Linked DNA regions of Thermogemmata fonticola. The protein of the gene in region 1 interacts with the protein of each later gene in a pairwise test. Links are inferred from orthologs where the notes say so. Each region holds a gene or a part of one and is shown on either strand. Other genes may lie near its edges.

What was found. The genes of interacting proteins can lie anywhere in the genome.
Region 2: the proteins of priA (region 1) and H0921_RS08980 interact in binary tests that used the Escherichia coli proteins (3 or more experiments, as listed by UniProt). The link is inferred for Thermogemmata fonticola from one-to-one orthologs.

Annotation. Positions count from the first base shown.
Region 1 is NZ_JACEFB010000004.1:284,870-289,237, reverse strand. What follows is about bases 101-3,133. They hold priA (replication restart helicase PriA), read right to left. Parts: upstream 2,816-3,133; coding sequence 386-2,815; downstream 101-385. Outside these bases: H0921_RS08440 (4Fe-4S dicluster domain-containing protein), read right to left, coding at 1-86; aroF (3-deoxy-7-phosphoheptulonate synthase), read right to left, coding at 3,581-4,368.
Region 2 is NZ_JACEFB010000005.1:103,873-107,356, forward strand. What follows is about bases 89-2,821. They hold H0921_RS08980 (single-stranded DNA-binding protein), read left to right. Parts: upstream 89-1,066; coding sequence 1,067-1,576; downstream 1,577-2,821. Other genes in these bases: rpsF (30S ribosomal protein S6), read left to right, coding at 89-607; rplI (50S ribosomal protein L9), read left to right, coding at 1,808-2,386; H0921_RS08990 (putative molybdenum carrier protein), read right to left, coding at 2,495-2,821. In the rest of the region: more of rpsF, read left to right, coding at 83-88; more of H0921_RS08990, read right to left, coding at 2,822-3,043; dnaB (replicative DNA helicase), read left to right, coding at 3,411-3,484. UniProt on the Escherichia coli protein: Plays an important role in DNA replication, recombination and repair. Binds to ssDNA and to an array of partner proteins to recruit them to their sites of action during DNA metabolism. Acts as a sliding platform that migrates on DNA via reptation.

The DNA of each region.
Region 1 (4,368 bases):
TCCTGATAGAAGCACTCCACAGGACAGACAACGCAGCAGTCCGTGTACTTGCAATCGTAGCAGTTTGCTGTGACGACGTGTGCCATGGTACGGCGAAACCTCCGTCTCGGTTCACAACAGCCCGTTAGCATTGAGCATAGCCCCAGGCTGTCTCTGGTCAAGGTATCGGCTGCGGACTTTCTGGCACCCCAAGGTGAAAAAACTTTTTTCCGGCTGCTTTACTCATAGTCCCCGTGCTGACGGCCCGCCAGAGCAACTTCTACTCTCTTCCTTACTTCCTTTGAAAGTCTCCCTGAGGCCAAATCGTTGAGCTATGCCGCAGGCCGAATCGCTGCTCTTGTCCCTCCTGTTCTTCCGTGCCATCCCAGCAGCCAGGTCTCAAGCTCTAAAGCATGGAGTACGGGTCCATGTCGATCTGGAACTCGACGGCGGCAGGAGGGCGGACAGTGCCCAGCACGCGCCGCAACACGTTCTGCAATCGTCCCCGATCCGGGGACTGGACCTGGAAGTGGAAGCGGTAGTAATTGTTGAGGCGGTAGATGGGGCATTCGGCGGGACCCAGGATGCGCAAGGGAGGCGGAGGGCCGGGCAATTCCCCAGGGGGGGCGGTTCCCCCTTCCCGGCTCTGCCGGTCCACGACAGCGGCGGCCCGTTGCAACGCCCCAGCCAGAGTCTGGGCGAACTGGGCCGCGGCGGCTTCCTCCTCGCTACGGATGATCAAGCGGGCCAGGTGTTCAAACGGCGGATAGCGGTGCTGGCGGCGCTGGGCCAGTTCCTGGCCAGCAAAGGTGACGTAATCATGCCGGGCGGCCAGGGCGATACAGGGATGATCCGGGGTGAACGTCTGGATGTACACCACGCCGCCTTTGTCGCCGCGGCCCGCTCGACCGGCCACCTGGGCCAGCAACTGGAACGTCCGCTCGGCACTGCGAAAATCCGGCACATGCAGACCGACATCAGCGTTGATCACCCCCACCAGCGTCACATTCGGGAAGTCCAGCCCCTTGGCGATCATCTGCGTTCCCAGCAGTATCTGAATTTTGCCTGTGCGGAACGCTTCCAGAATCCCCTCGTGGCTGCCGCGCCGGCTAGTGGTATCCGAATCCATCCGCACGCACACGTAACCGGGGAACTTCTCGGCGATCTCGGCTTGCAGTTTCTCCGTGCCCAGTCCCTGGTAGCGGATCGACGCCTGGCCGCACGCCGGGCAGCGCTGATACGGGGCCGTCTCCCAGCCGCAATAGTGGCAGAGCAAGGCATTGCGGCAACGGTGAAACGTCAGGGCGATGTCGCAATGGGAACACTGGGCCACGTGGCCGCAACTGGAGCAATGCACATAGGTGCTGTAACCACGGCGGTTGAGCAGCAGCAGGACCTGCCCTCCCTGGCGCAAGGCCCGTTCCATCGCGGCAGCCAGGGTCATGCTGATCGCTCCGCCTTTGTTGGGTTCGTGCCGCAGGTCGATGATCCGCACCTGGGGCAGCGGCCTTGCCTCGACGCGCTTGGGCAGGCTCAGCAAGGTGTAATGTCCGCGGGCTGCGTTCCACCAGCTCTCCAGGCTGGGCGTGGCGGACCCCAGAACCACCGGCACTCCCGCCAGGCGCGCCCGCATGACGGCCACATCGCGGGCATGGTAGCGTGGCGTCGCTTCCTGCTTGAACGTATGCTCGTGTTCTTCGTCGATCACGATGAGTCCCAGCTTGCGCGCCGGGGCGAAGATGGCGCTGCGAGCACCCACCACCACTTCCACTTCTCCCGCGGCGATCCGCCGCCAGTGCGCGCCGCGCTCCGCATCCGTCAGGTGGCTGTGCAACACCGCCACGCGGTTGCCGCGCTGCCGGAAGCGGGCGATCGTCTGGGGTGTCAAGGCGATCTCCGGGACCAGGACGATCACCTGCCGGCCCTGGCGCACCACCGCTTCCATCGCCCGCAGGTAGATCTCCGTCTTGCCGCTGCCGGTCACGCCGTGCAACAGGAACGGCTGGAATCCGCCCACTTGCAGGGCCGCTTCCAATTGCCCCCACACCCGCTGCTGATCGCCGTTGAGCACGATCCGCGGCTCTTCGCGCGACCCAAGGAGCGGCGGCTCCGCCGCCTCGGCTACCGCCTCCTGAACTTCCGCCCGCTCCACCCGCCGGCGATACCGCCGGAGCAACCCCTTCTTGACCAACCCCTGCACGACCGCGGCAGAACAGCGGCCCTGCCGCAGCAGGTCGCGCAGTTCCATCGCCCCGCCGCTGTCCCGTACCAGTTCCCACACCGCACGCTGTTGAGCCGTCAGGGCGGGGAATGGTTCCGGCTGCTCCGCCGCAGGAGGAACTTCGACTACGGCCACCTCGCGCGTGCCCGCTTGCTCCCGGACACCCGCCGGCACCACCGCATGCAGCACCTGACCCCAGCCGCATAGGTAATACTCCGCCATCCACCGGGTCAACTGGAGCAGGTGCTCATCCACCAGCGCTTCGTCATCCAGGACGCGAAGCACCGGCTTGACCTGGATGGAAGCGGGAGGGCCTGTTTCGCGCAAGCCGACGCAGAAGCCGCTGGTCTCCCGGCTTCCTTTGCCCAAGGGGACCGCCACCCGCTTGCCCACTCCCACCAGGCCGACCAGATGCTCCGGCACCCCATACGTCCACGCTTGGTCCAGGGGCCGGTCGAACACCACATCGGCGTACAGTTGCAGCGGCGCAATCCCTCCTTCCCCTCCAGGAATGGAAGGATGAATCCCGCTCCCCAAAGGGGAAGAATGAACGTTGCCGTCCCGGCTGGTTCGTTCCCGCGCTTTCCGCCGCGGCTGCTCAAATAACGATGCCATGATCCTACCCTAACAAAATCTGCCGCCAGTGTGCAATCACCGTTGCCGCCGTGGCCGGGAGCGAGCTTCCGGCTGGGGCCGTCCCCGTGACGCCAGGCGCCCTCTGACCGGGGCGGCTTTGGCACGTGCGGGTCAACCCGGTAGCATCCCTCCCGCTGCCGCTCCTCGCTAGGTCCCTTTCGGTTGCAGGGGCGGATGCGGCGCTCGCCTCCTTCAGGCTGTGTGCCCATGTTCGACGGAGTGTGGGAAAATTTTTGCAATGCGATCATGGGATTTTCTCCTCTCGTCTGTCCCGCTTCAGGAACCGATGCTCGTCCCGGCGGGGAAGTTCTGGGGGAAACTGGGCCAACGTCCGCTTCGGGGTTGCCTCTGCGGGGCCTTCGCCGCCACCTGTTCGGAGAAGTCCACAGACAGAGCCGAAAAACAGACGGTATCGATTGGGTTTGCCGTTTGGCTCTTGGCCTGCCGGGTTGTGGACCGGCGATGCCAATGCCGCGATTGTCGGAGCTTTGCTGGGTCTCGCTGGGTTCAACTGTACATATGCACCATGAATTGCGAGAAGTCAAATGAAGTGGACAATTTTTCATAATTTTTTCATTTGTCAAGGATGCCATTCGGCCAGGGATGGGACGCACAACCGCACGCTTTTTCCCCGGCATTCCCGGAAAAACGGAACGCTGGCGGCGGGCGAAAAGGCCCAGAGCCGGTCAGGAGGAAGAGAGAGACGGGGGAGGCGGGGGTGGGCTGAGTGAGCTAGCGGCGGCGCTAGAGGGTGCGGTGGAGGACCTCAGCGAGGCGGGCGAGGCGGTGCCAGAGCTGCTCGAAGGCGGGAAAATCCAGGGATTGGGGGCCGTCGGAGAGGGCTTTGTCCGGTTCGGGGTGGACTTCGATGAGCAAGCCATCGGCGCCGGCGGCGAGGGCGGCCAAGGCCATCGGCGGCACGTAAGCCCGCTTGCCCGTTCCGTGACTTGGATCGACCAGGATCGGCAGGTGGGACCAGGCTTTGGCGGGCGGAATGACGGACAGGTCGAGGGTATTGCGGCTGTGGTCGGAGAAGGTGCGGACGCCGCGCTCGCAGAGGATGACCTGGTAGTTGCCTTCGGCCAGGATGTATTCGGCGGCCATGAGCCATTCTTCGAGGGTGGCGCAGAGGCCGCGTTTGAGCAGCACCGGTTTGCGGCAACGTCCGACGCGGCGGAGCAGGGCGAAGTTCTGCATGTTACGGGCACCGATCTGGATGATGTCGGCCACCTCGGCGACGGCTTCCGCTTCTTCCGTGTCCATCAGTTCGGTGACAATGCCCAGTCCGAAGCGCTGGCGGGCCTGAGCGAGGATGCGCAAGCCTTGCCGGCCCAGACCCTGGAAGGCATAGGGGCTGGTGCGCGGCTTGTAAGCCCCGGCGCGGAGGAAGCGCACGCCTTGCTGCCGCAGAAACTCCGCGGTGCGCAGCAGCATGGCTTCATTTTCCACCGAGCACGGCCCGGCGATGACCGTGAAGGAACCGCCGCCGATCGTGCCCTGGGGCAGGGGGATGACCGTATCGTCCGGCTTCA
Region 2 (3,484 bases), on another replicon or contig:
CGGTTTCACAGCGGCCGTGTTCTGTCGTTGCATCCACGGTTCCAGACTGCCTGCGCTGGCAGTCCCAAAAGTGAGGCTAACCATGCCAGTCAACACCTACGAAACGATGTTGCTCCTGGACCCCACCAAGGTCAGTACGGACAGCGAGGGAGTCCTCAAGCATTTGCATGCCCTCTGGGAACGGCATGAGGCGAAGATTCTCGTCAGCCGCCCTTGGGACTACAACCACAAATTGGCCTATCCGATTCGCAAGTTCAAAAAAGGGGCGTATCACGTCATCTATTATCAGCAGGACAGCCAAAAACAGCGGGAACTGGACCGTGATATCAAACTCCAGGAAGGCCTCGTCCTGCGCCATCTGACAATCCGTTTGCATCCCAAATGGGTGGACGCCATGCTCAACGTGGCACGCGAGGATCATTCGACGGCCTTCGCTCTGCGGGGCATGCGTGAAGATGTACCTTTGGCAGAAGACGTGCCTCCCTCAGCGACCCCGGACAGCGGAGCCGCCGAAGCTCCTCCAGCTTCCACTCCGACTCCGGCCCCGACGCCTGCACCCACCCGCCGCTCGCGCCGCAGCGCGGAGGGTGCCGATAAATCGGAATAAACCGCATACACCCACCCTGAAGTTCTCGTGCTCCCGCGAGTATTGACAAAACCACCGTTGTTGACGAAACCATCGTTCTCATCGCTCCGTCCCGCTCGATGGCCTCTACCTGAGCGGGGGCAAGGAATTGCCTACCTGTTTCTCCGGTAAGATAGGATTGATGCCATTTTTTCCGCGCGAGGTAAGGCAACAGGCTCGCTTCTTCCTGCCTGATCCTTGGAGTTGTTCCATCTTCCCGCCCTTCCCGGAATAGTAGGATTGTGCTGGCAGTCAATTTCTCCGACGCCCGCACCTACGGGGTATCCGATGTTCTAAACCCCTCGGCTGATTTTTTTCCACCTACGGACCTTGCGATGGACAGGTGGGTGTGGGATAGTTGGTAAGAGGATGGCGTCTCAACCGTTTCCCAGAGTCTGAACCGTATCCCCTAGCGAGACCCATCCGAGAGGAGGTCGCACCATGGCGACGTTGAACAAAGTGATGTTGATTGGCCGGCTGACCGACAATCCGGAAGCTCCACGCACCCTTCCCAGCGGCAACACGGTCATCAAGTTCCGCTTTGCCGTCGGGCGCAGCCGCAAAAATCCCCAAACCGGGCAATGGGAAAACGATCCCAACCCCCTCTACATCGATTGTGAAGCCTACAGCCGGCCGGACACACGCCGCAATCTGCCCGAACTGATCTACCAATATGCGCGCAAGGGAGACCCGCTCTACATTGAGGGGCGGTTGCAACTCGACCAATGGGAAGACAAAAACGGCGGCGGCAAACGCTCCAAACACAAAGTCGTGGTGGAAAGCATCGAATTCCTGGGCAGCCGCAATCCCGATGGCCCGCCTCCCGCCCCGGCCAACCGTTCCAATTCCCGCGTGACCGCCTCTGCTCCCCACGATGAGGAATTGCCGGACTCCTATACCCCGGATACCCCCTCCACCGGCCAAGAGGATGAGGACCCCATTCCTTTCTGATCCGCAGATTCTGATACGCAGATCATCCGCCCCTGAAGCGTGGCCGCTGGCTTAAGCCAAGGCCACGAGCAGGACCTGCCGGGAGGAATTACGCCCCCCTGCGGACAGTGGCCGGATTGATCCCTAAGATGACAAATCCCGGTACTGTATGCGCGAGGGGACATAGCTCACCCAATGGAAAAGAGTCCGCCCGGCATCGCATCCGCGGCGGATTCCTAAGGAGTAATTTCCATGGCCAAGAAAAGCTCAGCCAAGGCAGCCGGTCAAGCCGCGACAACCGCTTCCACCCAACGCCAGCCCAAAAAGAAAATCAAAAAGCGGCAACAGGTGAAAAAGGACCCGCATGGCAACGTCTTCGTCGTGCTAGTCCAGGATGTTCCTCATCTCGGACGGCAAGGAGAGGTCGTGCGGGTTCGTCCCGGCTATGCCCGCAATTACCTGTATCCCTACGGATTGGCGGTACCCCCCACCGAGGAAAACCTCCGCCGCTTGGAACAGTACAAGATTCAGGTCCAGAAAGCACGCGAAGCGAAAATCGCGGACCTCAAGGTGTTGGCCGAGCAACTCTCCCGCCTGCCCGTTATCACCATCGAAGCCAACGCCAACGAAGAAGGCCATCTCTATGGGTCGATCGGTCCGGTCGAAATCAGCAAATACCTCAAGGGGAAGAATCTGCTTGTCGAACCGGAAATGATCCGCATGGAGCAGCACATCAAGGAGGCCAACACCATCGTCGAAGTGCCGGTGCACCTGGGCTATTCCATCGAAGCCAAGATTCAGGTCGCCGTTATCGCCGCGACCCGGCGTTGAAAAGCCGTCAGGACGAACCGGGAACAACAGCCAACACAAGCCTTCCCAGCGGCGTGGGCCAGCACATTCCCCCACCAGGGTCGGAAAAAAAAAGACCAGGCCCAAGGACTATATTCCGGAAGACACGATGGGCGGCGCGCTGACTCCCCCGGCTGACTGGTTTTTGACCAGTTGAAAAACCTGCACCAAAAAGCGGTAGGTGAATTCCTCGATCCCCTCGGCGTTACTTTCGCGATTCCCCGCCACGTTCAACACAAAAATGTTATTTTGGACCAGCCATTGGAACACCTCTTCCGGCGTCACTTTCACTTTGGAACGCGGGGATTTCGGATACGGGATTTTCAATAAGGGCCGCTGGAGTTCTTCGGCATAGCGGAGAGTGGCAGCCACACCATCCGCATTCCAGCGACTGGCGATACAGAGCGTGCCCCGAGCAAATTCCACATTCCGACGTGTTCGCTTGGTGTATTCGCTTGTGGGTAAAGCCAGCATGCCGTAGAGCCGCTCGTATTCGGGCTTCGGGCCATCCTCGGTCAGAAAACCTTTCGGCATCCAGCCGCCCGTAGGTATGCCACAGGCTTTAGCGGCCTTCAAACCTCCCAAATCCGCACCCGTCTGCCCCCCGGAAATCACCCGCTTCAACTCAAATGCCGCCATGATTGCACCCCCCGGAAGTCCTGGATACCCCCCCCGCTGGCAAGACGAACCTGGACATGATGGAATGAAGGCTTCGTCCCCCTTGTGTTTATTCTACAGCAGCGATAGCACAACTGTCTTTTGATCTGACGGTAGCGCTCGTGTGATCACTCGATGGCCAGGCCCCGGCCTCAGCGACGCCGGATGGACTACACCACCAACCTTGCAATCGCCCTTCCCCGTCTAGCACAATCAGGATATGTTAGGCACCCGCGGAGCAGGACAGGTTAGGGTGTAAGGTCCGCGGCAACGAGCGGGATTCGCCGCCCGGACCGCCCTGTCCTGCCCCAGAGTTTGAGTTGTTGATGTCGCCGGAAGGCAGAGTAAGATGTCCGACGGACTGAATGAGCGTGCTTTACCCCATAACCTTGAAGCGGAAAAAGGGGTCCTGGGAGGCATTCT